DNA from 3 places in the Enemella evansiae genome. Region 3 is predicted to be linked to each of the others. Evidence: predicted binding sites of a transcription regulator. Region 3 holds the regulator's gene; each other region holds the start of a gene.
The links. The regulator LexA, encoded in region 3, represses DNA repair genes until DNA is damaged. The targets are predictions, from matches to a motif close to TCGAACANNTGTTCGA.

Region 1 (10,513 bases), 440 kb from region 3:
GAAGCAGATGCCGCCGACCAACATGTTTCGGCAGAGCACGACCGATGCCGACGAGGATCCCCCGGCCACCATCGGCACCGCGGTGGCGGGGGAGAGTGCTGGTCAGCTCGAAGCGATGAGCCCGGACCAGGAATCGATCCTCTCCGAGGCCGTCGGATCCGGGTTGGAGCAGAAGTGGCTGAGCTGGCACTACCGCTCCCAGCACGAGCAGTTGATCAGCTTCTCCAACATGAAGTACTACAACGGCCAGCTCCAGGTGTTCCCCGGTCCGCCGGAGCATCGCCCGGAGCTGGGGATCCGTGCCGAGTTCGTCGGCGGCGTCTTCGACCGCGGCGCCACCCGCACCAATCGCGCCGAGGCGGACCGGATCGTCGCCGACATCGGCAGCCGACTGGCGAACCAGCCGGAGGTCTCGATCGGGGTGGTCACCTTCAACACCCAGCAACGGGATCTGATCCTGGATCTGCTGGAGCAATCGGAGGATCCGCTCATCCGACAGGCACTCGAGCGGGAGCAGGAACCACTGTTCGTGAAGAACCTGGAGAATGTCCAGGGTGACGAGCGTGACGCGATCCTGTTCTCGATCGCCTTCTCCCGCAACCCCGAAACAGGCGTACTCAGTCACAACTTCGGCCCACTCAACAACGTCGGTGGCGAGCGCCGATTCAATGTCGCCATCACCCGCGCCCGGTCGACGGTGATCCTCTACACCTCGATCCGATCAACCGACATCGACCTCGCCAAGACCCGGGCCGAGGGCCTGCAGCATCTCAAGGAATATCTCGCCTACGCCGAGGGCACCGCGCACGCGGCCCTGGGCGGCACCCAGCAGTTCGATGCCGAGGATCTCTACCGCGAGGAACTCGCCACCGCGCTCCGCAGCCGCGGGCTCGAGGTGATCTCCGATGTCGGTACGTCCCGATTCCGGGTCGACCTCGCAGTGCGCGCGAGCGCGGAGCACGGATGGTTGGCGCTGGTGCTGGACACTCGCGAGTGGGCCGGGCGCGCGATCACCGCCGACCGTGAATCGCTCCCGGGGGAGATCCTGCAGGGAGTGATGGGCTGGCGGGACACCGTGCAGGTGCTGCTGCCGGCCTGGATCCAGGACCCCGCCGCCGTGCTCACGATGGTTGCGGAACGGGCGGAATCGTTGCGACCGCAGCCGGTCGCGGCCACCCCGCCCGGGGAGCAGGTGCCCGAGCCGCTGGCCGCGGAACCGACCGCGGCGCGGGCTCCGGCCGATACCGACGACCTCGCCCTCGTCCCGCGCATCGATGAGATCGACCCGTTGGCACCCATCCGCGGGCAGGCGGTCACCGAGCAACCGGCGGGACCGACGACGGTGGATCGCACGCGAGCCCATCCGTTCGTGGCCGCCGACACCGGTGTGGTGGGGGAGCCGTCGATCTTGGACGATCTTCGCGACGCGGAGCAGCGCGCACTGGTCGCCGCCCAGCTGACCGAGGTGATCGAGACCGAGGGCCCGGTGGAGGCGGTCCGGGCGGCGAAGATCGTCGCCGGCCGGTTCGGCCATGGCCGGATCCGATTGAACCGGGTCGGCGAGATCCTGCGCTGTGCGACGACCGATCCGCAGTGGCATCCGGAGTTCGGCAGGTTCTTCTGGCCGGCTGGCCTCAGCGATGAGAGCTATCGCGGATATCGGCCGCGAACCAGCACGATCCCGATCGACGAGCTCAACCATGTCGAGATCGCCAATGCCATGACCGACATCCTGCGAACGCAGGGGCCGATGAACCAGGACACCGTGCTTCGGGAAACGATGGCCACCTTCGGATATGCGCGGATGGGTCCGCAGATCCGGGCCCGGTTGACCGCGGTGCTGCGGTGGGCCCTGGCCGAGGGAAGGATCCAGAGCGCCGGCAACGGCTTGCTCGAGCCGGGCACGTGACTGGGTCTCATCTCGACACGGCCGCCCTTGCTCCGCTTCGCTGCGCAGGGCGGCCCACTCGATGAGCGTCCTGACCGAGGGCCGTGTCGCTCGTCGGCGTACCCGGATCCGCCCACTAGGCTGTCGAACGTCTGTTCGAGCAGTGGAGGAGGGTGCATGCGGGTCCTCGGGATCGACCCCGGTCTGACGCGCTGCGGCGTCGGGGTCGTCGAGGGTACGCCGGGACGGCCGCCGGCCCTGCTGCACGTCGGCGTGATCCGTACCGAAGCCACGCTGGACACCGCATCCCGGCTGGTCACCATCGAACAGCAGCTCGCCGAGCTGGTCGCCGCCTGGCTGCCCGATGTGGTCGCGGTGGAGCGGGTGTTCGCCCAGCACAACCTGAACACAGTGATCGGCACCGCCCAGGCCGCCGGGGTCGCGATGCTGATCGGCGCCCGCAGCGGGATCCCGGTCGCCCAGCACACCCCGAGCGAGGTGAAGGCCGCGATCACCGGATCCGGCCGCGCCGAGAAGCAGCAGATCGGCGCCATGGTCGCCCGCGTACTGCGACTCGCCGAGCCACCGAAACCCGCCGACGCCGCCGACGCGGTCGCACTGGCGATCTGCCAGGTCTGGCGCGGCGGCACCCAGAACCGGCTCACCGAAGCCGTCCGGCGCGACCAGCGGGCCCGCGCCGACACCGACGAACTCGCCGACCGGGCCGCCGCACTGGCTGCCCGGCAGAAGGCCGTCCTGGCCGAGGCCACCCGCCGCGCGAGCGAACGCGCGGCACGACCGACCGAGAGGAAGAACGCATGATCGCCCACCTCCGGGGCACCGTGACCGCGATCGGCGCGACCTGGGTGGTGGTCGACCTCGGCGGCTTCGGGGTCAAGGCGCTCTGCACCCCGGCCACCGCCTCCGGCGTACGCCTCGATCAGCCGACCGAACTGCACACCTCGCTGGTCGTCCGCGAAGACTCGCTCACCCTCTACGCCTTCGCCGGCACCGACGAACGGGACTGCTTCGAGCTCGCCCAGTCCGCCTCCGGCATCGGTCCCAAGATCGCGCAGGCGATGATGTCGGTGCTCAGCCCCGATGAGTTCCGCACCGCGATCGCGAGCGGCGACCACAAGACCCTCACCCGGGTACCGGGCATCGGCACCAAGGGCGCACAGAAGATGGTCCTCGAACTCAAGGACAAGGTGAACGCCCTCGGTGCGGTCACCGACCTGCCGGCCGCCACCGACAGTCAGCCCGAGGCGCCGGTCGCGGCCTGGCGGGAGCAGGTCTCCCAGGGCCTGCAGGGCCTCGGCTGGTCGGCCAAGGACGCCGAGGCCGCCTGCGACCGGGTCGCACCGCTCGCCGAATCCGAGACCTCGGTCGCGGTCCTGATGCGGGCCGCGCTGCAGACGCTGGCCCGCAAGTAGGCTGCGCCCCGTGACCCAGCCCGACCACGATCCGGCCGACCCCAGCCCCGCCGACCACAGCCCGCTCGACCCGCACGCGTACGCCGACGAGCAGGCCGCCGAGACCGCGCTGCGGCCCGGCAGCCTGGCCGAATTCGGCGGGCAGCCCCGGGTCGCCGACCAGCTCGGCCTGGTCCTCGCCGCGGCCCGGCAGCGCGAGGCGGTGCCCGACCACGTGCTGCTCTCCGGCCCGCCCGGGCTCGGTAAGACCACCCTGGCGATGATCATCGCCGCCGAACTCGGCGCCCCGATCCGGGTCTCCTCCGGCCCGGCCATCCAGCACGCCGGCGACCTGGCCGCGATCCTGTCCGGACTGGTCGAGGGGGAGGTCTTCTTCCTCGACGAGATCCACCGGATGTCCCGGCCGGCGGAGGAGATGCTCTATCTGGCGATGGAGGACTTCCGCGTCGACGTGGTGGTCGGCAAGGGCCCCGGTGCGACCGCGATCCCGCTGGAGATCCCGCGGTTCACCCTGGTCGGCGCCACCACCCGCGCCGGCCTGCTGCCCGGCCCGCTGCGGGACCGGTTCGGCTTCACCGCCCAGCTCGACTACTACCGGGCCGACGCGCTGGAGAAGATCCTGCGCCGCTCCGCCCAGATGCTCGGCGTACGCCTGTCCGCCGACGCCGCCGCCGAGATCGCCGGCCGCTCCCGCGGCACCCCGCGGATCGCGAACCGGCTGCTGCGCCGGGTCCGCGACTACGCCCAGGTGCGCGGCGACGGCCAGGTCGATCTGACCGCGGCGCGCGAGGCGCTGGAGCTCTACGAGGTCGACGAACTCGGCCTGGACCGGCTGGACCGCGGTGTGCTGGAGGCGATCTGCAAGCGCTTCGACGGCGGCCCGGTCGGACTGTCCACGCTGGCGATCTCGGTGGGGGAGGAGGCCGAGACCGTCGAGGAGGTGGCCGAACCCTTCCTGGTCCGACAGGGCCTGCTGATGCGTACCCAACGCGGCCGGGTCGCCACCCGCGCCGCCTGGCAGCACCTCGGACTCGCCCCGCCGGCCGGCCAGGGCGAGTTGTTCAGCTGAGCCGACACCCCGCGTGCGCCGAATCGGGATTTTCACCTTTTCGTGGGTAGACTCCCGCAGTCAGCCCGCACCGGGACATCCACGCGTGAACGCAGGGAGCAATGCAAGGGAACACCCTTACCACCGGGATCCTCGTGGTCGCCATGGTGGCTGTCTTCTACTTCCTCATGATCCGGCCGCAGCGCCGCCGGCAGCAGGAACAGCAGAAGATGCAGAAGCAGATGCAGGCCGGCACCCGAGTGATGCTGTCCTCCGGTCTCTACGCCACCGTGGTCAGCGTCGGCGACAAGCAGGCCGTGGTCGAACTCGCCCCCGGGGTGCAGGTGACCGTGCTCAAGCAGGTCATCATGCAGGTCGTCACCCCCGATTCGCCGTATGCCGAGGAGGGCAGCACGCCCGCCGTCGGCGGCGCGACCAGCACCGACCCGGATCCCACGGACTCCGAACCCACCGACTTCAAGCCCTACCGGCCGAAGTCCGATCAGAGCGGTGCCGACGAGCGCGACCTCGGCCCCGACGACAAGCCTGATTCCGACGGCCCCGATTCCAACACCAAGGCATAAGGCAACACTGTGGCAGCACGGCACGGACATCCGGTGCGCACCCTGATCCTGTTGATGGCCGCCCTGGTGGCGCTGGTCGGGATCATGGCGTTCAGCAAGGCCTGGACCCCCAAGCTGGGTCTGGACCTGCGCGGCGGCACCACGATCACGCTCACCGCGAGCAACACCACCGGCGGCGGCGCGCCGAGCACCGAAAGCCTGGAACAGGCCCGCACGATCATCCAGCAGCGCGTCGACTCCCTCGGCGTCGGTGAGACCGAGGTGACCACCTCCGGTGACCGGCAGATCGTGGTCACGGTGCCGAACGTGCAGCAGGACGAGCTGGTACGCCTGGTCGGCCAGACCGCGGTGCTCAGCTTCCGCGCCGTGTACGCCACCGAGCAGGTCGCCCCCGAGGCACCGCCCGAGCCCGCCGGGACGCCGGCGCCGGAGGCCACTCCAGGCGCCGAGGCCAGCCCCGGTACCGCCCCCTCGGCCGAGGCCGGACAGCCCACCCAGGCCGGTCAGCCGACCGAGGCGGGTCAGCCGACCGAGGGGGGTCAGCCGACCGAGGCCGCCCCGCCGGCCCCGGCGGCCACCACACCGGCCGGCCAGAACCGGCCCGCTCCGCAGCTGCCGACCGCCCCGCCGAAGCCCAAGCCGACCGCGCCGGGCCAGGGCACCCCGCCCGACAAGGCGATGCAGTGGCAGCCGACGCAGGCCGAGATGATGGAGTACCAGAACTTCAAGTGCTCCGATCGGGTGATCGATGTCTCCGACCAGCCGCTGATCACCTGTGACCGCACCGGCACCCAGAAATTCCTCCTCGGCCCGACGCTGATCCCCGGCAGCGACGTCACCGACGCCCAGGCCGGCGTACCGCAGAACCAGATCCAGTGGGTCGTCAACCTCACGTTCAACCAGGCCGGCGGCGCGGTGTTCAACGATGCGACCGGTGCGCTGGCGGCGAAGCAGCCGCCGGAGAACCAGTTCGCGATCGTGCTGGACGGCAAGACCATCTCCGCGCCGAGCGTCGACCAGGCCATCCCCGGTGGCCAGGCGCAGATCTCCGGTTCGTTCACCCAGCAGACCGCCACCGAGCTGGCCAATGTGTTGAAGTTCGGTGCGCTGCCGCTGGCCTTCGAGGTCTCCGAGGTCAGCAACGTCTCCGCCACCCTCGGTGGCGAGCAGCTGCGCGCCGGCATCATCGCCGGCATCATCGGCCTGGCGCTGGTCGTCGGGTACGCGATCCTCTACTACCGCGGCCTGTTCATCGTCGTGGTCGCCTCGCTGGCCATCGCCGCCGCGTTCACCTACGCGATGATGGTGCTGCTCGGCGCCTCGGTCGGCTTCGCGCTGAACCTGCCCGGTATCGCCGGCGCGATCGTGGCGATCGGCGTGACCGCGGACTCGTTCATCATCTTCTTCGAACGAATACGAGACGAGGTACGCGAGGGCAGATCGCTGCGCTCGGCGGTGGAGACCGGCTGGCAGAAGTCCCGCTCCACCATCCTGATCGCCGACGCGGTCTCGCTGCTCTCGGCGCTGGTGCTGTTCATCCTCGCCATCGGCGGCATCAAGGGCTTCGCGTTCACCCTCGGCCTGACCACCCTGATCGACATCGCGGTGGTGTTCTGGTTCACCAAGCCGATGATGACCCTGCTGGTGCGGACCAAGTTCTTCGGCCAGGGCAAGCGCTGGTCCGGGCTGGACGCCGAGCACCTGGGCGTACGCTCGGTGGGTGGGCGTACCGGTCGTCGCCGGACCAGCACCGCCACCGCCACCGCGACCGCCGGTAAGGAGTCCTGATGGCGACCAAGAAGAAGAACGGGCTGGCCCACCGGCTCTACACCGGCCAGGTGTCCTACGACTTCGTCGGCACCCGCAAGCGCTGGTACACGGTCTCGGCGGTGCTGATCGGGATCGCGCTGCTCGCCCTGCTGGTCCGCGGGCTGAACCTGGGCATCGAGTTCTCCGGCGGCGCCGACTTCCAGGCGCCGACCCGGGTCACCTCGACCACGGTCGATGAGGTCCGGACCGCGGTCCGCAACACCAACCTGCCCGAGATGGACAGCCTGAGCGTCACCACCATCGGCGACAACACGGTCCGGGTGCAGACCCGCACCCTGGATGCGCAGACCGAGGTGCCGCAGGTCCGCGAGGCGATCGCGAGTGAGCTCAACATCAATCCCGACCAGGTGGCGTACAGCCTGATCGGTGCGTCCTGGGGCAAACAGATCACCCAGCAGGGCCTGATCGCGCTGGCGGTCTTCCTGGCCCTGGTGATGATCATGATCTGGATCTATTTCCGGGACCTGAAGATGTCCATCGCCGCGATCGTGGCGTTGATCCACGACCTGCTGGTGACCGTCGGCATCTATGCCCTGGTGGGCTTCACGTTCACCCCGGCCACCCTGATCGGTCTGCTCACCATCCTCGGCTATTCGCTCTATGACACCGTGGTCGTCTTCGACAAGGTGCGGGAGAACGTCAAGGATCTGCGCAAGACGAAGCGGACCTACTCGGTGGCCGCCAACGACGCGGTCAACCAGGTGCTGGTGCGCTCGATCAACACCACCGTGATCGCGGTGCTGCCGATCGCGGCGCTGCTGGTCGCCGGCGCGTTCATCCTCGGCACCGGCCCGCTGAAGGACCTCGGTCTGGCGCTGTTCGTCGGCATGCTCGCCGGTGCGTACTCCTCGATCTTCATCGCCACCCCGCTGCTGGTGGGGATGAAGGAGCGCGAGTCCGGGATGAAGGAGCACCGCGAGCGGATCGCCCGCCGCGAGGGTCGGCGCCGCGGCAAGGACCGCGAGCCCAGCAACAGCGAGCTGGCCGCGGCCGAGGCCGAGGTCAACGCGATGCAGGACCCGGACTCGCCGGCCGATCTGCGGGGTTCCCGCGACGACGAGTGGGACACCTACGACGGCGACGAGGACGGTTCGCGGTCCGAGGGTGAGCTGGCCGGGCCGTTGTCGCGGACCCGGATCACCACGGTACGCACCAGCGGTGCGTCGCGGTCCGGTTCGGGGTCCGGTTCCGGCTCGGGTGATGGGGACCGGGGGCGGACCCGCGAGGTCGGCGAGTCCGGGTCGGCCCGCCGACCGCAGCCGCGCAACACGAGTCGCAGCCAGCGGAAGAAGTGAACCCCGTGGCCGGTGCCGAGACGCGAACCCAGCGGCAGCTGATCGCCGAGCGGATCCGCGACGTACCCGACTTCCCCAAACCGGGGGTGGTGTTCAAGGACATCACGCCGCTGCTCGCCGATGCGACGGCCTTCGCCGCCTCGGTGGATGAACTGGTCGCGATCTCCCCGGACGGTATCGATATCGTTGTGGGAATGGAGGCTCGCGGCTTCATCTTCGGCGCCCCGGTGGCGCTCGCGCTCGGCGCCGGTTTCGTACCGGTCCGCAAGCCCGGCAAGCTGCCCGGGCCGACGGTCCAGGAGACCTTCGCGCTGGAATACGGCTCGGAGACCCTCGCCGTGCACGCCGACGCGATCCTGCCCGGCGCGCGGGTGCTGGTGATCGACGATGTGCTCGCCACCGGCGGCACGATCGCGGCCACCGCGGCCCTGGTGAACCGGCTCGGCGCCGAGCTCGTGCACGTCTCGGTGCTGCTGGAGCTGTCCTTCCTCGAGGGCCGGCAGCGGCTCGCCGAGGCCGGTATCGACGCCGTCTCCGCGGTCATCGCGACCCCGCCCGTGGACGCCGCGTGAGGTTCCTGCCGTGACCAGCCTGATCCCCGATCCCGCGGGCCGCCGGGAACGCCGGGCCATCTTCGTCTCGATGCCGAATCGGGGCACCTCGGCCAGCCGTGAACTGCTGGTCCGCTCACTGATCGGCGTCGGCCTGCTGGTGCTGATCACCCTGATCGTCTACATCGACCGCAACGCGTACGCCGACAACGTGAACGAGGACGGCATCAGCCTGCTCGACGCGCTCTACTACGCGACGGTCACCGTGACCACCACCGGTTACGGCGACATCACCCCCGTGGCACCGCATGCGCGACTGATCAACGCCCTGGTGATCACCCCGCTGCGCATCATCTTCCTGGTGCTGCTGGTCGGTACCACCCTCGAGGTGCTCGCCACCGAGGGCCGGCGCGCGATGATCGACAACCACTGGAGGAAACGGATGCGCAACCACATCGTGATCATCGGCTACGGCACCAAGGGCCGCAGTGCGGTCACGACCCTGGCGCGTTACGAGCGGGATCTGTCCAAGCTGGTCGTCATCGACGACCGGGCCTCGGCGATCGCCGACGCCAACCTGGACGGGGTGGCCGCGATCGAGGGTGACGCCACCCGCCGCGAGATCCTGCGTCGGGCGGAGATCACCAAGGCCCGCGAGATCATCATCACCCTGGACCGCGACGACTCCGCGATCCTGGTGACGTTGACGGTGCGCCAGCTCAATCCGAGCGCCCATGTGGTGGTCGCGGTCCGCGAGCACGAGAACGTGTCCCTGCTGCGCCAGTCCGGCGCCGACTCGGTGGTCACCTCCTCCGATGCGGTCGGTCGGCTGCTCGGCCTGTCCGCGGTCAGCCCGAACATCGGCACCGCGATCGACGATCTGCTGAGCAGCGGTGAGGGCCTGGAGGTCGCCGAGCGGCAGGTCGACTCCGACGAGGTCGGGCTGAAGCCGGGGGACATCACCCACGAGCGGGTGATCGCGGTGGTCCGGAACAAGAGCATGCGCCGGTTCTACGACAGCACAGTGGAGCAGTTGCAGGCCGGTGACGAGCTGGTGGTGGTACGCCGCTGCGGTGCGGATGCGAAGACCAATCCGCCCCGGGAACGGGAGCGGCCGCAGCGTCGGGAGCGTTATGACCGGGGCGGTGCCCTCGACGATGACTGAGGCACCGGACCGGTGACGACCGATCCCGTCTAAACTGGGTGGTCAGTCATTGAGGAGGCGCAGATGAGCGAGGCACCGAGGCTCAGCCCGGCAACGCCCGCGCCCGCGCCTGCCTCCGAATCGGCCGGAGCCACTCCCGCACCGCCGCCGAACCGGCTCGGCAGCGGGCCCGAGCAGCCGCGGATGTCGATGCGGCACCGGCTCGCCCGCCTCGGCGCCCGGCAGCCGCAGAGCGCGGTGCTGGATCCGCTGTTCAAGGTGATCCGGGCCAACCACCCCAAGGCCGACACCGCGGTCGTCGAGCGGGCGTACCGGACGGCCGAGCACTATCACCGCGGCCAGCTGCGCAAGAGTGGCGATCCCTACATCACCCATCCGCTGGCGGTGGCCACCATCCTGGCCGAGCTGGGGATGACCGAGGCGACGCTCTGCGCGGCGCTGCTGCACGATACCGTCGAGGACACCTCCTACACCATCGAGCAGCTCACCGCCGACTTCGGCACCGAGGTCGCGGTGATGGTGGACGGGGTCACCAAGCTCGACAAGATCGCCTACGGCGACTCCGCGCAGGCCGAGACCATCCGCAAGATGGTGATCGCGATGGCCAAGGATATCCGGGTCGTTGTCATCAAACTCGCCGACCGGCTGCACAACATGCGTACGCTGCACTTCCTGCGCCCGGACAAGCAGACCCGGATCGCCCGCGACACCCTCGACAT
Region 2 (10,513 bases), 1.1 Mb from region 3:
GAGCGTGGCGATGATCTGGATCACCTGCTCGTGGAAGACCACCACCCCGCAGGTCTCGCGCAGGAACGGTTCCAGATCCGGATGCAGATGGCTCGGCCGCGCATAACCCTGCCGGGCCTCCAGGAAGGGACGCACCATGTCGCTCTTCACCGGTCCGGGCCGGAACAGCGAGATGTCGATGATGATGTCGGTGAAGTCACTGGGGCCGAACTTGCCGATCAGTTCGCGCTGCCCGGGTGACTCGATCTGGAAGCAGCCCAGGGTGCGGGCCTCGCCGATCAACCGATAGGTGTCGGGGTCGCTGAATCCGTCGTCAGCAAGGGATTCCAGATCGATCCGCTCCCCTGTCGTGCGTTCCACCTCGGCGACCGCGTGGGACATCGATGACTGCATCCGGATGCCGAGCACATCCAGTTTGAGCATCCCGATCTCCTCGACGTCGTCCTTGTCGAACTGGCTCATCGGATAGCCGGCGAAGCTGGCCTCGACCGGGGTGCGATCCAGCAGGGTGGCGTCGGAGAGGAGTACGCCGCAGGGGTGCAGTGCGACGTGCCGCGGCAGCCCGTCCAGTGACTCGACCAGCTCGAACAGCAGATCCAACCGCCGCTCCGCCAACCCGGCCGCCCGAAGCTCCGGCAGATCACGCAGCGCCGCCCGGGCGTCCCGGGCCCGGATGTGCGGAAACGCCTTGGCGATCGCGTCGATCTCCCCGGGCGGCAGGCTGAGCGCGGCACCCACGTCGCGGACCGCATGCCGCACCCGGTAGGTCTCCAACATCGCCACACAGGCCACCCGCTCACCGCCGTAGGCAGCAAGGATCTGCTGATAGATCTCCTCCCGCCGGTGGGATTCCACGTCCAGATCGATGTCCGGCAGGCTCTTTCGCAACGGGGACAGGAACCGCTCCATGATCAGGCCGTGCCGGATCGGGTCGACCCCGGAGATGCCGAGCAGATGGTTGACCAGCGACCCCGCACCGGAACCGCGCGCAGCCACCCGGCAACCGCGTCCGCGGACCAGCCGGACCACATCGTCGACGGTGAGGAAATAGGACGCGAAGCCGTGCTGGGCGATCACCGCGAGCTCCTCGTCCAGCCGACGCCGGATCGCCTCGTTGGCCGTGCCATAGCGTGCGGAGATCCCTGCCTCGCAACGATTCGCGAGCAGCTGCTGGGCGTCGCCGACGCGGGTGCCGCCACCGATCACCGACAGCTCGGGCAGATGGATCTCCCCCAGGCCCAGATCGCGGCGCGGATCCAGCCGGCAGCGCATCGCCAGCATCCTGGTCTCGGCGATCAGCCGCGAACCGCCGTCGGCACCGCGGCCGGCACGGCGGGCCAGCAGTTCGGCGAGCACCGCCATCTCCTTGCCCGATTTCAACCAGGCCTCGGCATTGCGCCGATCCACGTTGCGGGCATCCAGCGGCACCAACCGGCGGGCACAGTCGAGCACGTCGATGGTGGGTGCCTGGTCCCGGTGCGCCATCCGGACCGCATTGGTCAGCACCGCCGGCACCCGGCAGTGGTCCGTCAACGCCAGCAACCGGGCCGCCTGGACGCTGGAGCCGATCCCCCGCCCGGGCAGCTGATGATCGCTCACCCCGACCACCAACGCCTGCGGTGGCAGCACCTGCGCCCAGTCCCGCAGCAACCGCTCCGCCACCTCCGGCCGCTCGACCACGGCCCGACCGACATCGGAGTCCGCACCGAGCAGCACGACCAGCTCACCGCCGGCGGCGTACTCCATGATCGTCGCGCGGTCGGCGACCGGCCTCCCCCGCTGCCCGGACAGGTGCGCCGCCGAGGTCAACCGGCACAGCGCCGCCCACCCCGCCCGTGAGCTGGCGAGCACGCAGAGTCGTTGGGGGGCGACCCCCAGACCCCCGCGCTCGCTGCGCTCGCAGGTTCCTGCCGGGAGATTCCCCGCCTCCGTGACGTTTCCGGGGTGCACGGCCAGATCGATACCGAGCACCGGGGCGATGCCGGCGTCCCGGCAGGCGCCGGCGAAGCGGATCGCGCCATAGAGCCCGTCGCGGTCGGTCAGCCCGAGGGTGTCCATCTCGTGCTCGGCGGCCCGCGCCACCAGTTCGGCCGGTTGGGAGGCCCCGTGGCGCAGCGAGTAGGCCGATGCCACGCGCAGATGCACGAAGGGATCAGGCATGGACGCTGCTGTCGGGGGTGACCCCCGATCGGCGGTCACCGACGAGTCGGCCCGTCACCTGATCGTGGAAGGCGGCCGCCTCCCGGACCAGATCATCGGCCTCGCGGGCGCTCACCAGGTTGCTCGCCCCGGCACGCAGCACCTCACATTTTCCTTGCAGGGCAAGGAAGAATCCGGCCCACTCGGCCAGCTCCGGGGCCACCTCGGCCAGCAACCCCCAGGCATTGCGCCGCGCCGGCTGCCGACCCGGCCGGCAGCGCATCGCCAGCACCACCGCGGCCACCTGCCCGGCGGCCCGATGGGCGGTCAGATAGCGGTCGGCGGCCGGGGTCGTCAGCTCCGCCTGGACCAGCGTGGCCCGGGCCCGGGCGAGCTCACTGCTCGCGTCGGTCATCGTCCCTCCCTCAATCGATCACGGCGTCCAGCCACCACCCGGTGGCCGTGGCATGCTGCAGCTCGAACACCCCGCTGCGTCGGGAACCGGTGTGCACCGAACCCCGCTCGGCCAGCACCCGCCAGCCGATCCGCTCGGCGATCAGGTCGGTCGATGCGTCCTCGGCGACCCGGACGCCGCCGTCGCGCACCGCCCGGGCGGCGGGTGACTCCCACCACGGGGAGGTCAGCACCCAGCGAGCCTGGATCTCGGTGACCTGCCACACCAGGCCCCGCCAGCAGAACTCGACCGGGGCCTCGATGCCGTCGACGACACCGTCCCGCACCGCGATGGCTTCTCGATGGATCCGCATGGCCGCTCCCCGGTTCGTCGCACCTGTTGGCGTGTGTCTCGACCCGGGCGGCCCCATGGAAATGAGGAAGCCCCGGCGCGAGCGGGGGTCGAGTTCCACCCGCGCCGGGACCAGCCCTGCGTCCGAACGGGTGCTCAAGAGGCCCTTCCCCAAGTGCGTCCTCGAACACGTGTTCGAACAGGACCAACTATAACCACCGGCACCGACAATCCGTCAAGCCGTTCGAATCCCGAATCCGACGCGAGCACCAGCGCGGCTCCGCGACCCGGTCCCTGCCCTACCATCAGGCCACGATGTCGACACGGTACGAGCCGCCGCGGCACCGGGCCCGCGAGGTCTCGGTGCTGATCCTGCTGCTCGCGCTGCTGACCACCGCCGGCGTACTCGCGACCGACCCGTTCCGAAACCCGGTCGCGCTCACCGGGGCCGCAGGGCGCTGGGTCCCCGCGGACGCCGACCGGGCGTACGCCACCATCGAAGGAACGGGCCGCACCGGCGCCGGAGCCAGCGACCCCGCCATGGTGGAACATGCCCGGCTCTCGCCCCAGCAGGCGGTGGAGGCCATCTCCAGCACCGCCTACGAGACGATCCTGCGACGGGACCGGTGGCCGACCCAGTGGTGGCGGGAAACGCTGTTCGCCAGCGGCTGGAACGACCCGTGGCGGAATCGGTTGCGTGGCTTGGACAACGCCGGTGCGATCACCAGGACCGCGCAGACCTGGGGTGATCGCGGCCTGGTGTTCGGACCCGGGTTGCTCGAACTTCCGGCCGATGTCGCCCCCGGCGTCCGCTGGAACTCCACCGGTGAGGTCGCCGGCAACGAGGAGTTCGGCATCGGCCGCTACCGCAACGACTCGTCCGCCAGCGCGGTCGGTGACTGCCTGCTGGTGGTCTCCGATACCGCGCTCACCGCCGAGGACGGTACGCCGCGGCGCTGGCGGGAGGAGAACACCTGGTGCCCGGGGCGCGGGGTGGTCGCCGAACGCGGCAGCACCGATCTCGGCCCGGCGCCGCTGCAGTGGTCCACCCGCCCGGGCGAGGTGGAACCGCTCAAACCCGACCGGCTGATCCCGCCACAGGTTCCGCTGGATCGACTGGCCGACTGGACCCGACGGCCGATGACCGGATTCCGTGGGGACGCCAGCTTCGGCTTCGAACGTGGCCGCGACCAGACGATGTCCGGTGCGGGAGCGGTCAGCGCGGGCGGGGTGGCGATGCTGCGCGCCTCGGTCACCCCCGACGTGATCGCCCTGGAGGCCACCGAGCAGAACGACCAGCTACCGGTGACCCGGTTGCATCCCGGCGGCGCGATCCTCAACCTCACCGCAGTGGGCGACATGATCGCGGTGAGCACCACCGACCGGCGGGTCCAACTCTACCACCCCGGTGGCTACCAGGCCTGGACCGCGACCCTGCCCGATGTCAGCACCACCGGCCCGGTCCGGGTCGGCACCGACCGGATCGTCGTCGCCACCCTCGGCGGCAGCGTGCACGGCCTGGACCTGGCCACCGGACGGGAACTGTGGCGGCAGCAACTCGATGCGGGCGTGACCATGAAACCGGCCAGCGACGGCACCTCGGTCGCGGTGGCCGACGAACAACAGAACATCACCGTCTTCGACGCCGCGACCGGTGCCCAGCTCTGGCAACACGACAGCCCCATCCCGATCCGCGGGGTGGCGGTCAGCCGTGGCCAGCTGTTCACCAATGCCGCCGGCTGGCTGCGGATGACCAGGATCGCCGACGAGCAGTTCGTCTGGGAGTCGGCGGTGCCGACCACGGTCACGCTGGCGGTGACCAGCACCCGGGTCGTCGTCGCCGGACAACGCGAGACGCTGCTGTTGGATCCGGCCGACGGCCGACGGGTCGCGGCGCTCGGCGGCGCCGATGACCTGCTCACCGTCGATGACACCGCCTTTCTGGTCACCGGGGACGAGCTGTCCGCCGTGGGGCCGGACGGACAGCGGCAGGGCAGTTGGCCGCTGACGCCGGCCGGCAACCGCATCCTGCAACCGAGCGATTCGGGGATCTGGGTGCTCGGTCGCGACCCGGAGTGGACGATGGACCGGGTGGGCCCATGAGCACCGGACCGCTGCGCCGGCTCGTCGAGCTCGTCGGCTATGTGGTGCGCCGGGTACTCCTCGACCCGGTCCGCGACGGCGTGCTGCGCGGGCACCGTTGGCCGGCCGGGCTGACTGCGATCGTCTGGGCCGGATATCTGCTGTACGCACTGGCCACGGTGACGGTGCTGCTGGCCCCCTGGCTGCGGACCCGGCTGCCGTTGCGGGTCGGTGGGGTGAACACCATTCCCGCACCGATGCTGGCACTGGTCCAGGTGGTTCTCGGTTTCGCGCTCACCGCACTCTTCTGCGCAGCACTCCACCTGCGGCGCTGGCTCCGGCCGTTCGGTTGGCTGGTCGTCACCGCCGTCCTGCTGATCCCGCTCAACCTGCACCGCGTGCCCTCCTCCCCCGAGTTGCAGGGCCCGACCCTGTGGACGACCCTGGCGGCACCGGTGGCACTCGGGGCGTTGATGGTCCTGCGCTGGCGGACCCGGTTCGCCTGGTGGGAGTTCGTCGTCACCCTGGTGGTCATCGGCACGGCCCTGTACGCCGGGGCGACCGTCCACGGCGTCCCCTTCGAGAACCCGACCTACGACCGCACCCTGGGCAACCTGGTGTTGATGGCCGCCCTGCTGTCGCTGCTGGCCACCCCGGCGATGCTGATGGCGGGCGCCGCCTTCGGCGAGTTGACCGTGGCCACCGCCGCGTGGACCGGCACGGCGCTGCGCCGGCTGATCGACACCCCACCCGATCGGCCGGCACCGGGGCGATCCGACGGCGCGGTACGGGTCGGCCTGGGCCTGCTGCTGATCGGGCTTGCCGGGCTGCGCGGTCTGAAACTGGCGACCGAGGTCACCGCCGGCGGGCTGGCCAATCGACTGGTCGGACTGCTGGGCGGTGCGTGGGTCGTGCTGCTGGTCGCGGTGGCGATGGCGCTGGCCATCTGGTGGGCCGACCGGGTCTCCGGCGACTTCGACCTGCGCCCCGATCCCGACGACGTCCCCGAGGCGTGGCGAGCGACTCTGCCCTGGCTGGCGATGATCCTGGGCGTACCACTGGTGGCGGATCAGGTCATCGGTCAGCTCTTCGCGGCCTTCGGAATCCCCGCCGTGCAGGGATTCCTCGACAGGTTCAACCTGTCCTCGTGGCTCGGTGCGGTCACCGCCGCGGCCGCCGCCGTGCTCGCGGTGCGCACCGCACGCCGCGGGCTCCGGGTCGCCGCCGCAGCGGCCGCGGCCTTCACCGCGGTGATGACCGCGTCGACGATCAACACCCTGTTCGGCATCCCGGCCGATGCCGACGCCGGCACCGTGCTGGCGGTGCCGGCGGTGCTGGTGATCGCCCTGGCCCTGCTGCTCCGCGGCCGACTGACCGTCGGCCGACTGGTCACCCTGATCACGGTGCTCCTGCTGGCAGTGGCCTGGCCCTACCGCAGCTGGATCGCCGAACCGGTGTCCGCCCTCGCCTTCGGTGGCATCAGCGTCGCCCTGATGCTCGGGCTGGTCTGGCGCCTGCTCACCGATGGCGGTTACGCACGGCACGGATCTCCCGGATTCCCTGTACCGGCTCGGGTTCTGCTGGTGCTCGGCAACGCCTTCCTCGGCCTGCTCCTGGTGCTGATGCTGGCCGGGTTCGGCGGGAACTTCCCCTATCGCCCGGACAACGTCGAGGTCCTGGGCGATCAGAACCTGGCGCACACCATGCTGATCATGGCCCTCTGCCTGGGGTGCGCGGCCGCGCTGGCGGGACGCGACCGAGCGATGTCGGCCGGTGACACGGTGCTGCGCTGACCGCCGTTCAGGCCGCCGGTGCCAACCGGGCCGGCTTCCCCGCGAGCAGGTGCGGGTATGCCGCCAGGGTCAGGAACTCCGGGTACCGCTCGGCCAGCACCACCTCGGCGAACAGCTCCCGGGCCTCGTCGAGCCGGTCCTCGGCCTCCCGCGGGATCAGCGCGTACTCCTGCGCGATCAGCTCGGTCAGCCATTCGGCGCTGATCGGTTGCCCCTCAGCGGTGCGCGCACCCAGGTGCCGCCACTGCCACAGCTGGGAGCGGCAGATCTCGGCGGTCGCGGCATCCTCCATCATCGAACCGATCGCCACCGCACCGCGGCCGCGCAGCCAGGCGTCCAGGTAGCGCAGGCCGACCCGGATGTTGGTCCGCACCCCGCGTTCGCTGATGTCGGCGTCCGGGACGCGCACGTCGATCAGCGCGGCGGTGTCGGCCGGCCGGTCGCGGCGCCGGCGGGCCTGCTGGTGCTCGCCCGAACCGAGGGTCTCGTCGAAGACCGCCGCGCAGACCGGCACCAGGTCGGGGTGGGCGACCCAGGAGCCGTCGAATCCGTCCTTGGCCTCCCGGGTGTGGTCGATCCTGACCCGGTCCAGCGCGCGCCGGTCGGCGGCCGGGTTCTGCCGGTTCGGGACGAAGGCGGCCGGCCCGCCGATGGCGTACGCCCCCCGGCGATGGCAGACCCGCACCAGTTCGCTGGTGTACTCGCGCAGGAACGGTGCGGCCATGGTGATCTGATCGCGATCGGGCAGCAGGTACGCCTGGCCGCGACTGCGGAACTGCTTCACCAGCGAGAACAGGTAGTCCCAGCGGCCGGCGCTCAGTCCCGCCGCATGTTCCCGCAGCTCGTAGAGGATCTCCTCCATCTCGAAGGCCGCGGTGATCGTCTCGATCAGCACGGTGGCCCGGATGGTGCCGCGCGGGATGCCCAGCAGGTCCTGGGCGGTGTTGAAGACCGCGTTCCACAGCCGCGCCTCCTGGTGCGACTCCAGCTTCGCCAGATAGAAGTAGGGGCCGCGACCGTGGGCGATCAATTCCCTTGCATTGTGGAAGAAATAGAGGCCGAAGTCGACCAGGGCGGCGGGCACCGGTTCACCGTCGACGAGCAGGTGCGACTCGGTCAGGTGCCAGCCGCGGGGCCGCAGCACGATCGTCGGGGTCACCTCGGCGGTGACCCGGTAGTGCCGCTCGGTGGTGTCATGCTCCAGTTCGCCGCGCACCGCATCGCGCAGCGTCACCTGACCCGAGATCACGTTCCGCCAGGTCGGGCTGGTGGCGTCCTCCAGGTCGGCGAGCCAGACGCGGGCACCGGAGTTCAGCGCGTTGATCGCCTGCTTGGGTTCGGTGGGACCGACGATCTCGACCCGACGGTCGGCCAGCCCGGGCGCCGGCGGTGCGACCCGCCAGTGCGGATCGGCGCGCAGGTGCGCGGTCTCCGCCGGCCGGATCGGATCATGACCGGCCTGGATCGCCGCGGATCGCACGCTGCGCTCGGCCAGCAGCTCGTTGCGCCGCCCCCCGGCGAGCCGGTGCAGGACGGCCACGAACTCCAGCGCCTCGGGGGTGAGCACCTCATCGGCCCGGTCGACGACTTCGGTGGCGACGATCTCGATCTGCTGCATGATCTCGGAATCCTTTGCTGGACGGACTTTCTGGGGAAGGGACTTGAGAGAGGAAGGTTGCGTGCGGGTGACCGGGAGGTTTGGACAAGACCTCGGCAGGTGGTCACCCGCACGCTGGTTCGGGGGCGGGGATCAGGCGCCTTCGATCAGAACTGGGCGGACTCGGTCGAACCGGCCATCGCACCGGTCGAGCTCGACGGGTTCACCGCCTGGGCGATCTGGTCGAAGTAGCCGGTGCCGACCTCGCGCTGGTGCTTGGTGGCGGTGTAGCCGCGCTCCTCGGCCGCGAACTCGCGCTCCTGCAGCTCCACGTAGGCCTTCATCTGCTCGCGGGCGTAGCCGTGCGCCAGATCGAACATGGAGTAGTTCAGCGCGTGGAAGCCGGCCAGGGTGATGAACTGGAACTTGTAGCCCATCGCGGCCAGTTCCTTCTGGAACTTGGCGATGGTCGCATCGTCCAGGTGCTTCTTCCAGTTGAACGACGGCGAGCAGTTGTAGGCCAGCATCTGGTCGGGGTGGGTCTGGTGGATCGCGTCGGCGAACTTCTTCGCCAGCTCGAGATCCGGCGTACCGGTCTCCATCCAGAGCAGGTCGGCATAGTCGGCGTACGCCCGGCCGCGGGCGATGCACGGCTCGATGCCGTTGCGCACCTTGTAGAAGCCCTCGCCGGTGCGCTCACCGGTGATGAACTCCTGGTCCCGCTCGTCGACGTCGGAGGTGATCAGGGTGGCCGCCTCGGCGTCGGTGCGGGCCACGATCACGCTCGGGGTGCCGGCCACATCGGCCGCCAGCCGGGCGGCGTTCAGGGTGCGCTCGTGCTGCTTGGTGGGGATCAGCACCTTGCCACCCAGGTGGCCACACTTCTTCTCGCTGGCGAGCTGATCCTCCCAGTGCACACCCGCGGCACCGGCGGCGATCATCGCCTTCATCAGTTCGTATGCGTTCAGCGGTCCACCGAAGCCGGCCTCGGCGTCGGCGACGATCGGCACCAGCCAGTCCTCGACGGTCTGGATGCCCTCGGCGCACTCGATCTGGTCGGCGCGCAGCAGTGCGTTGTTGATCCGGCGGACCACCTGCGGCACCGAGTTCGCCGGGTAGAGCGACTGGTCGGGGTAGGTGTGACCGGAGAGGTTGGCGTCGGCCGCGACCTGCCAACCGGAGAGGTAGATGGCCTGCAGGCCGGCCTTCACCTGCTGCACCGCCTGGTTGCCGGTCAGCGCACCGAGGGCGTTGATGAAGTCCTCGCTGTGCAGCTTGTCCCAGAGCCGCTCGGCACCGCGCTTGGCGAGGGTGTGCTCCTCCTGCACCCGACCGCGCAGCCGCACCACGTCAGCGGCGGTGTAGTCGCGGCGGACCCCGGTCCAGCGGGGGTTGTCCTTCCAGTCCTGCTCCATCGACTCGGCGCTCATCGGGATGTGGGTGCTGCTCTCGCTCATCACGGCTCCTTCGCTCGGTTCACGGTCTGTGGCTTCGGCTCGTATCGGCCGGCAGAAACAACGATGCGCCAAGAAACAACACCTGCCCAGCAGGTTTATGGTGAAAGAAATGCAAAAATTAGCTAGAGTGAAAGAGTGACGGAATCGGATTGGCAGCGCCGCCCCAAGGACCCCGAGCCGGAGTCTGTTTTCGACCCGTTTTCGTTGGGCCGCCGGATCCGCGCCCTGCGCAAGGAGCGGGAGCTGACCCTCTCCCGGGTCTCCGAGCTCACCGGGATCGCCAGTTCCCAGCTCTCCCTGCTGGAGAACGGCAAGCGCGAGGCCAAGGTCTCCATCCTGCAGAAGCTCGCCAAGGCGTACGACGTCACCATCGACGACTTCCTCTCCGAGGTGCCCAACCGGCGCACCATGCTGGAGATCGAGCTGGAGCGGGCGATGCGTTCCCCGCTCGCGCAGCAGAAGGGCCTGCCCAGCGTGCGGATCTCCCCGCGGATGCCGATGGAGGTGCTGGAGGCGCTGGTCGGGCTCCATCGCGAGCTGGCCCGCACCGCCGAGGAACAGGTCGCCACCCCCGAGGAGGCCCGTCGCGCGAACACCGAACTGCGTGCGGAGATGAAGGCACACAACAACTACTTCGGTGAGTTGGAGGAGCAGGCGGCCGGGTTGCTGAAGAAGGCCGGTTACCGCCGCGGCCCGCTGT
Region 3 (10,513 bases):
CTGGTCCCGACCAGCGACTGCAGGTCGACACCGGTCTCGATCCCGAGGCCGTGCAGCAGCCAGAGCAGATCCTCGGTGGCCAGGTTGCCGGTCGCGGACCGGGCGTAGGGGCAGCCGCCGAGGCCGCCGGCGGAGGAGTCGAACTCGCTGACCTGGCACTCCAGTCCGGCGTACACATTGGCCAGCGCCTGCCCGTAGGTGTCGTGGAAGTGCAGCGCCAGCCGGTCCACCCCGATACCGGCGTCGGCATGGGTGGCGAGCAGGTCGCGTACGCCGCCAGCGGTCGCGACGCCGATGGTGTCGCCCAGGCTGACCCGGTCGCAGCCGAACTCGAGCAGCCGGCCGGTCACCCCGGCCACCTGCTCGGCCGGTACCGGGCCCTCCCACGGGTCGCCCCAGCACATCGAGACATAACCGCGGACCCGTACGCCCGTCGCGCGGGCCTCGGTGACCACCGGCTCGGCCAGCGCCAGGGCGCCCTCGACGGTGTTGTTCAGGTTGGCCTTCGCGAAGCTCTCGGTCGCCGAGACGAAGACCGCGATGTCCCGGGCACCGGCGGCCAGGGCCCGCTCCAGGCCGCGCTGGTTCGGTACCAGCACGGGCAGGCGGACGCCTTCGGGGCGCGGAATGGCGGCCATCACCTCGGCGGCGTCGGCCAGCTGCGGTACCCACTTGGGCGAGACGAAACTGGTCGCCTCCACGTGGGTCAGGCCCGCCTCGATCAACCGGGTGACCAGTTCGACCTTCACCTCGGTCGGCACGGTCTGCTTCTCGGCCTGGAGCCCGTCGCGCGCCCCCACCTCGAAGACCGTCACCTGCTCGGGCAGGTCGATCGCGGGCCGGCGTACCTCGGGAAACGGCTGCATGGGCCAAGCATAGGCAGCGATCCCGGCGCGGTTCGGCGTGCGTTGGCCTTGCTTCCTTGGGACACTGGAGCGAAGTTCCAGGCGAAAGGAAGTCCATGAGCCAGCCGAACCCGCCCGCCGGCGGTCCGGGACCACAGGGCCCGCAGGGACCCCATGGGCCGAATCAGGGGCCGTGGGGAGGTCCTCAGGGACCCGGACCGCAGGGCCCGCCCGGGGCGTACGGTCCCGGTCCGCAGCAGGGCGCGAACCCGCAGTGGCGACCGGATGGCACGTTCGGGCAGCCCAGCCAGCCCCTCACCGGTGGCGCCGGTGGCGGCTGGCGGGGGCCGCAGCAGCCGCCGGAACAGATGAATCCGCAGCAGCCGCCGAAGCAGCCGAAACAGCCGACCGATCCGAAGCGGAAGAAGATCCTGATCGGCGCCGGGGCGGCGGTGCTCGCGCTGATCCTGATCATCGGCGGTGTGGTGCTGTGGAACGACTACCAGACCAAGCAGGAGCAGGCGCGCGCCGCCGAGGCGGCCAGGGTCGCCGAGGAGAACCGGCGCAACGAGGAGAAGAAGCAGTCCGAGGCGGCGACCGGGGCGGTGCAGACCTTCCTGCAGGCGCTCGCTGACTCGGATGCGGAGAAGGCACTCGGGTACGCCAAGGAGAAGCCGACCGAGAACGCGCAGCTGCTCACCCGGGATGTGCTGATCGAGGCCAACAAGCGCGCCGCGTTGAAGGTGGGCAAGCTCGAACCGGCACGGGTCACCGAGAACTCCCAGGGCGAGTGGGACACCGGCAAGGTGCCGGCGACCGTCACCGTCGGCGACAAGGAGCAGACCGTCGAGTTCGCGGTCAGCCGGGTCGGTGCGGACTGGAAGCTGGACAAGCCGACGGCGAAGATCGATCTGGGGCTGGACGGCCCGGAGCGGTTGGTCAACGGGGCGAAGGTGCCGCCGGGCAGTTATGAGATGTTCCCCGGCAGCTACTCGGTCACCTCGACCAACCCGCTGATCTCCTTCACCAGCACCGAATTCGCGTTCACCGACCCCGCCAACCCGGGGGTCTCCTGGGAGGCCGATGCGGTGCTGAGCGAGGAGGGTACGAAACAGGCCTCCGCCGCGACCCGGGCCGCGATCGACGCCTGCATGGGCAAGCGGGAGCTGAACCCGCCGGACTGCCCGTTCATCGGTGGCCGGGTCGAGTCGAACGTGCAGCTGGACAACAGCACGATCCGGTGGAATCTGAAGAACGACCCGATGGCGGGGGTGAACTGGCGCTTCAGCGACTCGACGATGACCGCGACGACCTCCGTTCCGGTCGCCTCCGAGCTGCAGGCCTCGGCGACCGTCAGCGGCCGCCGCGGCAACATCATCCCCGAGACCCGCACCCGGACCGCCTATGTGACCGTCAAGCTCGCCGACGGCAAACCGGCCGTCGTCTTCAGCTGACCCGCACTCGCCCGGAACTGTCGTGCTTCGGCTGTCCGATGGCGTCCGGATCGCGGTGCGCAGCGCGGACTCCTCGGCACCCGGAACGCCGGTGGTGCTGATCCACGGCGGACCGGGACTCTGGGACTACCTGGGGCCGCTCGGCGAGATGATCGAAGGCCGGCCGGTGCACCGCTACGACCAGCGTGGCTGTGGCGCCTCCGACGCATCGGAGGAGCAGACTCTGGATCGGGCACTGGCCGACCTCGACGAGTTGCGAGCCGGGCTGGGGATCGAACGGTGGACCGTGCTGGGACACTCCTACGGCGCGGCGCTGGCCCTGTTGTACGCGGCGCGGTATCCGCAGCGGGCGGCCGGGATGATCCACCTCAGCGGGGTGGGTATCGGTGATTGGCGTACGCCGTTGCGCACCGAACTGGCGCGTCTCCGATCGGCCGCACAGACGGCGAGGCTTCGCGAGCTGGACGCACTCCCCCGCCGGGATCCGCATCAGGAAAGGGAATTCCGGATCCTGAGCTGGTTCACCGACTACGCGGATCCGGAAGTCGGGGCACGCGAGGCCGCGAGGATGGCGGATCATGATGGCCCGATCAACTTCGGGGCCTACCGCGCGCTGATGTCCGAGCTCGATGCGCTCGGTGACACGGGCATGATCGGGGCCGCGCGCCAGGTCACCTGCCCCGCCCTGTTCCTCCACGGCGCGGCCGATCCGCGGCCCTGGTCATGCGCCCACGCACTGGCCGGTCACGTCCAGGACGCCGAGTGGGTGCTGCTGCCGGGGGCCGGGCATCTGCCGTGGATCGAACGGCCGGGCCCGGTACGCGAGCTGCTGCACCGATTCCTCACCGCCTCGGGCTGACCGGCCAGGACTGCGCACCGGGCACCCGGGAGTGACACCGGGCACCCGATGCGGTCACGCACTCCTGGGTGCCCGGTGGCGGTTCCGGGTGCCCGGTGGGGCAGCCCGATGCACCGGTACCGCTCATCTCGACACGCGCGGCACTGCTCCGCTGCGCTGCGCATGCCGCGCTACTCGATGAGCGTGGCCCGACCCACGACTCAGCTGCAGCCGCTGGTGGAACCGCAGCCCTCGCACACGTAGCACGAACCCGAGGGGCGCATCTTCGTGCCGCAGGTGAAGCAGAGCGGCGCGTCGACCGTGTTGCCGGTGATCGATTCCAGCAGCTCCGCCGAGGTGTGCGCCTCCCGCGGGGCCGGGCGGACCGAGGCCGAGGTGGTCGGATCGACCGCCGCCTTCGGGCTCTGGGTCTTCACCGGCGCGGCCGCCTCGACCGTGCCCTCGTCCTCGACGGCCGGCTCCGACTCACCCGCACCGGACTCGGACTGCTCCTCCAGGTAGGAACCCGTCTCGACGTAGCGGGCCCGCTCCCGGGCGGTGTAGATGCCCAGCTCGGCGCGCTCGTCGAAGCTCAGGTAGTCCAGCGCCAACCGGCGGAAGACGTAGTCGATGATCGACTGCGCCATCCGGATGTCCGGGTCGTCGGTCATCCCGGCCGGCTCGAACTTCATGTTGGTGAACTTCTGCACATAGGTCTCCAGCGGGACGCCGTACTGCAGCGCGATGGAGATCGCGATCGAGAAGGCGTCCATCACCCCGGCCAGCGTGGAGCCCTGCTTGCCGAGCTTGAGGAAGACCTCGCCCAGGCCGTCGTCGGGGTAGGAACCGGAGGTCAGGTAACCCTCGGCGCCACCGACCGAGAACGAGGTGGTCGAGGACGGGCGCTTCTTCGGCAGCCGCTTGCGGCGCGGCTTGTACTCCACCACCGGCGCCGGCGCCTCGGACTTCTTCTCCTCGGGCTTCTTCTTGCCGTCGGAGAGCGGCTGACCGACCTTGCAGTTGTCGCGGTAGACCGCGAGTGCCTTGAGGCCGAGCTTCCAGCCCTGCCGGTAGACCTCGCCGATCTCCTCCACGGTGGCGGTCTCGGGCAGGTTGACGGTCTTGGAGATCGCACCGGACAGGAACGGCTGCACCGCGGCCATCATCCGCACGTGGCCCATCGGGCGGATCGCCCGCTGCCCCATCGCGCAGTCGAAGACCTCGTAGTGCTCGGTCTTCAGGCCCGGGGCGTCGATCACATGACCGTGCTCGGCGATATATTCGACGATCGCCTCGGCGGTCTCGTCGGCGTACCCGAGCCGACGCAGCGCCCGCGGAATGGTCTGGTTGACGATCTGCATCGACCCGCCGCCGACCAGCTTCTTGAACTTGACCAGCGAGAAGTCCGGCTCCACCCCGGTGGTGTCGCAGTCCATCATGAAACCGATGGTGCCGGTCGGCGCGAGCACCGAGGCCTGGGCGTTGCGGAAACCGTTGTCGGCGCCCAGCTTCACCACCTGGTCCCATTCGCGGGTGGCGAGCCGGTGCACGTCACCGTCGATCGCGGACAGGGTGCGCAGCGAATCGTTGGCGGCCTGGTGCTTGCGCATCACCCGCTGGTGCGCGTCGGCGTTGCGGGCATAGCCCTGGTAGGGGCCGACGACCGCGGCCAGTTCGGCGGAGCGGCGGTAGGAGGTGCCGGTCATCAGCGAGGTGATCGCGGCCGCGAAGGCCCGCCCGCCCTCGGAGTCGTAACCGTGACCGGTCGCCATCAGCAACGCACCCAGGTTGGCGTACCCGATGCCGAGCTGACGGTAGTTGCGGGTGGTCTCGCCGATCGATTCGGTCGGGAAGTCGGCGAAGCAGATCGAGATGTCCATCGCGGTGATGATCAGCTCGACCGACTTGGCGAACTTCTCCGCGTCGAAGGTGTCGTCGGCGGAGAGGAACTTGAGCAGGTTGAGGCTGGCCAGGTTGCAGGAGGAGTTGTCCAGCGACATGTATTCCGAGCAGGGGTTGGACGCGGTGATCCGGCCGGTCTCGGGGTTGGTGTGCCAGTCGTTGATGGTGTCGTCGTACTGGATGCCGGGATCGGCGCATTCCCAGGCGGCCTTGGCCATCTTGTCGAACAGCTCGCGGGCATCGACGGTCTCGACGACCGAGCCGTCGGTCCGCGAACGCAGCGCGAACTCGGCCCCGTCCTCGACGGCGGTCATGAACTCATCGGAGACCCGCACCGAGTTGTTGGCGTTCTGGTACTGCACGGAGGTGATGTCCTTGCCGCCCAGGTCCATGTCGAAGCCGGCATCGCGCAGCGCGCGGATCTTGTCCTCCTCGCGCGCCTTGGTCTCGACGAACTCCTCGATGTCGGGGTGGTCGACGTCGAGCACCACCATCTTCGCCGCGCGGCGGGTGGCACCGCCGGACTTGATGGTGCCGGCCGAGGCGTCCGCGCCGCGCATGAACGAGACCGGCCCCGAGGCGGTGCCCCCGGAGGACAGCAGCTCCTTCGACGACCGGATCCGGGAGAGGTTCAGCCCGGCGCCCGAACCGCCCTTGAAGATGAACCCCTCCTCCTTGTACCAGTTCAGGATCGAGTCCATCGAGTCGTCGACCGAGAGGATGAAGCAGGCCGAGACCTGCTGCGGGGACTTCGTGCCGACGTTGAACCAGACCGGGGAGTTGAAGCTGAACACCTGGTGCAGCAGCATCCAGATCAGCTCGTGTTCGAAGATCTCCGCGTCCTGCTCGGTGGCGAAGTATCCGTGTTCCTCACCCGCGGCGCGGTAGGTCCGCACCACCCGGTCGATGAGCTGCTTGAGCCCCTGCTCGCGGGCCTCGGTGCCGAGCGCGCCGCGGAAGTACTTGGTGGTGACGATCGTCGAGGCGTTCATCGACCAGAAGTCGGGGAACTCGACCCCGCGCTGCTCGAAGACGCTCTCCCCGGTCTTCCAGTTGGTCTGGACGATGTCCCGACGCTCCCAGGTCACCTGGTCGTAGGGGTGCACGCCCTCGGTGGTGTGCACCCGCTCGATGGTCAGCCCACGGGGTGCGGACTCGCTGCTCCGGGATGAGGATCGGGTGGTCTCGGTCATCGTGAACCTCTCGGGATCGGCATGGTCACTGCTGAAGATGCTGAATGGTGTGGTGGCCCGGGCCCGGGCCCGGGCCGGCAGACCTCACTGGGTCTGATCGGTGAGCGCGCGTTCGGTGCGCAACCGCGCGATCTCGGCCTCGAAGTCGTCCACCGAGGCGTACTGGTTGTAGACCGAGGCGAAGCGCAGGTACGCCACCTGGTCCAGCGCGCGGAGCGGGCCGAGGATCGCCACGCCGACCTCATCGGCCGGCACCTCCGGCTGCCCGGACGCGCGCAGCGCCTCCTCGACCGCCTGGCCGAGCCGGGCCAGCTGCTCGTCGGTCACCGGCCGGCCCTTGCATGCCTTCCGGACCCCCTTGATCACCTTGTCGCGGCTGAACGGCTCGATCACCCCCGAGCGCTTGACCACCACGATCTGCATCTGCTCGATGGTGGTGAACCGGCGCTCACAGGCCGGGCACTGCCGCCGGCGGCGAATGCTCGCACCGTCATCGGCGGCCCGCGAATCGAGCACCCGGGAGTCGGTGTGCTTGCAGTAGGGGCAGTGCACCCGACCCACCTCCGCTCGCTCGCCGACCGGCCCCTGCTGGGGATGACCCTGTGGGTGCCGGTGTGGACATCCTGTGGAAAAGAACCACAACCTGTGGATGAACCACAAGCCTGTAACTACTAGATATGGGAATCCTACGTCGCATCCGGCAGCGGAGCAAGACGTCGCGAACCGGCGTTTCGCGGCCCTCAGATCAGGTTGCGGGCCAGCATCCAGACCAGCGCCGGCAGCAGGATCAGCAGCAGCGCCCGCAGCGGCGCCCCGCGCTCCAGCCAACGACCCAGCGAGGTCGGCAAACCGGCCGACCGACGGGCCAGCAGGCGGACACCGGACCAGGCCCAGACAGCCAGCAACAGCCCACCCAGCACCAGGACGAAGGGATTGGCCACCCAGGCCGCGGCGGGATCGCCCCGGAGCAGGGCCGCGCCCATCCGGGAGGCACCGCAGAGCGGGCACTGCCAACCGGTGGCGAGCAGCACCGGACACGGTATCCCCCGGCCGGTCAGCGCGTAGACCCCGCCGGCGAGTGCGCAGCTGGCCCCGAGCAGGGTGAGCCAGCCGAAGCGCCGCACCGCGGTGCCGCGGGTGTGCCCTGCGGTCGGTGCGACGGGATGCATGCCCCCATTGTCGCCGGTCGCGGTCCATGCCGACCTCAGCGGAGCGGGGCGCCACCGGTGGCGGCCGCGGGCGGGGCCTGGGTCAGTGCGACAGCGGCCTGCGGGGCCGGCGGCTCGGCGGTGACGCGGGCGGCGGTCACCCCGATGCACAGCATCGCGGCCAGCCCGAGCAGGGCACCGAGGGCGAGCACCACGGCGATCCCCCGGTCGGTCAGCCGGATCTCACCACCGGCGGGGCGCACGGGACTGCGCCGGGCGGCGGGCTGGACGACCGGGCGCTGCACCCGGCATCCGGCGGACACGCCGCGGGTCTCGAAACCGCGATCGCGATCGGCACGCTGCACCCGCGGACCGCGCGCGGGGCGCTGCCCCTCGGGGCGCCGGGTGCTCGGCCGCCGGCCGCCGGGGGTGACGGAGTGGCGCGGGGCCGGGCGGGCGATCGTGCTGCTGACCTGCTGGGCCATGGTTGCCTCCTCGGGAAGTGGTCGAACAGGTGTTCGACACGGACCATTGTTACCTCGGAACCGATTCGCACACAAACCCGAATCGTGGACTCGTGTTCGAATCGTGATCTTGCAGAGATCACTCAAACAGAGGCCACTGACAGTCCGTCCGACGCGCTTCCAGGCCGGCGCGACACGCTCGAACAGTTGTTTGATTCGATGTTCGATTCGTCCTACCCTGATGCCATGGCTGACAGCAAAGACCCGAAGACCACCAAGTCCACCACCGACTCCGCCACGCCCAGCGCCGCATCCGCTCCGCGCCGCCGCGGCCGGCCGCGCAATGAGGACGTCGCCGCCGAGATGGATCGCACCAGCGGCACCGTGACCCCGCTGCCGGACGGCCCGGCCGATGCGCACGGGCTGACCCCGCGGCAGCGCCGGGTGCTCGAGGTGATCAAGCACGCGGTCGACCACCGAGGCTACCCGCCCAGCATCCGCGAGGTCGGTGAGTCGGTCGGGCTGGCGAGCCCGTCCTCGGTGGCCCATCAGATGCGCACCCTGGAGGCCAAGGGCTTCCTGCGCCGGGATCCGAACCGGCCGCGTGCCCTGGAGGTGCTGCTGCCCGCCGACATGCAGCCGATGGACCCGGGTTACGACGAGACCGGGATCCGGGACAGCTACCCCGACGCCGTCCGGGTGCCGGTGGTCGGCCGGATCGCCGCCGGCGGCCCGATTCTCGCCGAGGAACGCGTCGAGGACGTCTTCCCGCTGCCCAAACAGCTCGTCGGTGAAGGCACCCTGTTCCTGCTCGAGGTGAGCGGTGACTCGATGATCGACGCCGCGATCTGCAACGGCGACTGGGTCGTGGTGCGTCAGCAGCCGACCGCGGTCAACGGGGACATCGTGGCCGCCATGCTGGACAACGAGGCCACCGTGAAGACGTTCTCCAAGACCAGGGGCAAGGTGTGGCTGCTGCCGCACAACGAGGCGTACGACCCGATCGACGGCAGCGACGCGACCATCCTCGGCAAGGTGGTGGCGGTGCTGCGCCGCGTCTGAACCACGCAGATACGCCGCAGCGGCCGGTCCGGGATGTCAGCCTCCCGGGCCGGCCGCGCTGCGTTCCCCGGCGCCCGCTCAGTCGTCCTCGGCCAACCGGCGCAGCGCCTGCACGGCCACCTCACGGTCGGTGGTCATCCACATCGGCGGCATCCCGGCGCGCAGATACGACCCGTACCGCGCGGTGACCAGGCGCGGATCGAGCACCGCGACCACCCCCCGATCGCTCTGCCGGCGGATCAACCGGCCGGCGCCCTGGGCGAGCAGCAGCGCCGCATGCCCCGCCGCCACCGTCATGAACCCATTGCCCCCGGCCTCGGCGACCGCCCGCTGCCGTGCCTGCATCAGCGGGTCGTCGGGCCGCGGGAACGGGATCTTGTCGATGATCACCAACCGGCAGGTGTCACCGGGCACGTCGATCCCCTGCCACAGCGAGACGGTGCCGAACAGGCTGGTCTCCGGTTCGTCGGCGAAACGGCGGGTCAGCTCGGAGAGCTGCGCATCCCCCTGGCACAGGATCGTGTGCTTGGGCAGCTGTTTGCGGACGTACGCCGCAGCGGCCTCGGCGGCGCGTTGGGAGGCGAACAGACCGAGCGTACGCCCACCCGCGGCCCAGACCAGTTCGGCGACCTCGGTCAGCACCTGGGGTGCGATCCCGTCCCGACCGGGTTTCGGCAGATCCTTGCCCACATGGAGAATCCCCTGCCTGGCATAGGAGAACGGGGACCCGACGTCGATACCGCGCCAGGTCATCGGACCGGCCTTGCGCCGCCCGCCGCCGGCCTCCGATCCGTCACCGAAATCGGCGACGGTGTCACTCTCCAGCTCCTCGGGGTCGTCGGCCTGCTCGACCGCGTCCACCTCGTCCGGCCCGGTGAGTTTCGGCGCGGCCTCCGGGCGGTCCCGGCGCTCGTCGCGCCGCAGGCCGACGCTGCCGGCGACCTGTTCGAACTCGCCACCGAGCTTGAGGGTCGCCGAGGTGAGCACCGTGGTCACCTGGCCGAGCACCCGCTCACGCATCAGCGCGGCCACGCTCAGCGGGGAGACCCGGGCCTCGCGGCCGAAGCGTTCCCGGTCGGCCACATAGACGACGTCGTGGTCGGCCAGCGCGGCCATCCGCTCGGCGACGTCGAAGACCTCCTTGACCGCTGCGGCGGCCTGCCGCTGCTCGTTGTCGGCGTCCTTGCCGGTCAACGCGCTGACCACCCGGCGGGTGACGTCGCGGACCGCTTCGAAGGCGCGCACCACCGGGGCGTCGGTGCCCGGCACCTGCTCCAGCGGCGCCGCCTCCAGCCCCTCGCGGAGCACATCGGCCGATTCCAGGAATTCCAGTCCCAGTTCGTCATCCAGCCAACCGAGGGCGCGGCGGCCGACGCGTTCGATCTGCTGCGGGCTGAGCTCGGCGGAGGCGGCACCGGTCACCCGGGAGACCAGCTCGTGGGCCTCGTCGATGATCACGTGGTCGTGCTCGGGCAGCGCCGTGCCGCCATGCATCGCGTCGATCGCCAGCAACGCATGGTTGGTCACCACCAGATCGGCCGAGCGGGCCTGCTCCCGGGACTTCTCCACGAAACACTCGGTGCCGTAGGGGCAGCGCTGCGCGCCGA

Region 1: the regulator LexA is predicted to act here: its motif matches at 2,033-2,048, upstream of ruvC (crossover junction endodeoxyribonuclease RuvC).
Region 2: the regulator LexA is predicted to act here: its motif matches at 3,068-3,083, upstream of C8D81_RS07820 (DUF6504 family protein).

What each region holds. Positions count from the first base shown of each region.
Region 1 covers NZ_SNXA01000008.1:900,315-910,827, reverse strand. Annotated here, with positions in the region: gene C8D81_RS04970 (DUF4011 domain-containing protein) at 1-1,909, shown strand, start outside; gene ruvC (crossover junction endodeoxyribonuclease RuvC) at 2,066-2,710, shown strand; gene ruvA (Holliday junction branch migration protein RuvA) at 2,707-3,321, shown strand; gene ruvB (Holliday junction branch migration DNA helicase RuvB) at 3,332-4,390, shown strand; gene yajC (preprotein translocase subunit YajC) at 4,492-4,953, shown strand; gene secD (protein translocase subunit SecD) at 4,963-6,741, shown strand; gene secF (protein translocase subunit SecF) at 6,741-8,078, shown strand; gene C8D81_RS04935 (adenine phosphoribosyltransferase) at 8,084-8,650, shown strand; gene C8D81_RS04930 (potassium channel family protein) at 8,661-9,794, shown strand; gene C8D81_RS04925 (RelA/SpoT family protein) at 9,858-10,513, shown strand, end outside.
Region 2 covers NZ_SNXA01000008.1:1,519,221-1,529,733, forward strand. Annotated here, with positions in the region: gene C8D81_RS07810 (DNA polymerase III subunit alpha) at 1-2,160, opposite strand, end outside; gene C8D81_RS07815 (SAV_6107 family HEPN domain-containing protein) at 2,153-2,554, opposite strand; gene C8D81_RS07820 (DUF6504 family protein) at 2,565-2,906, opposite strand; gene C8D81_RS07825 (outer membrane protein assembly factor BamB family protein) at 3,200-4,987, shown strand; gene C8D81_RS07830 (hypothetical protein) at 4,984-6,759, shown strand; gene aceB (malate synthase A) at 6,767-8,377, opposite strand; gene aceA (isocitrate lyase) at 8,524-9,813, opposite strand; gene C8D81_RS07845 (helix-turn-helix domain-containing protein) at 9,949-10,513, shown strand, end outside.
Region 3 covers NZ_SNXA01000008.1:456,176-466,688, reverse strand. Annotated here, with positions in the region: gene C8D81_RS02835 (hydroxymethylglutaryl-CoA lyase) at 1-866, opposite strand, end outside; gene C8D81_RS21180 (hypothetical protein) at 962-2,299, shown strand; gene C8D81_RS02825 (alpha/beta fold hydrolase) at 2,322-3,158, shown strand; gene C8D81_RS02820 (vitamin B12-dependent ribonucleotide reductase) at 3,359-6,232, opposite strand; gene nrdR (transcriptional regulator NrdR) at 6,317-6,784, opposite strand; gene C8D81_RS02810 (DUF2752 domain-containing protein) at 6,973-7,401, opposite strand; gene C8D81_RS02805 (hypothetical protein) at 7,437-7,865, opposite strand; gene lexA (transcriptional repressor LexA) at 8,091-8,906, shown strand; gene C8D81_RS21830 (ATP-dependent DNA helicase) at 8,985-10,513, opposite strand, start outside.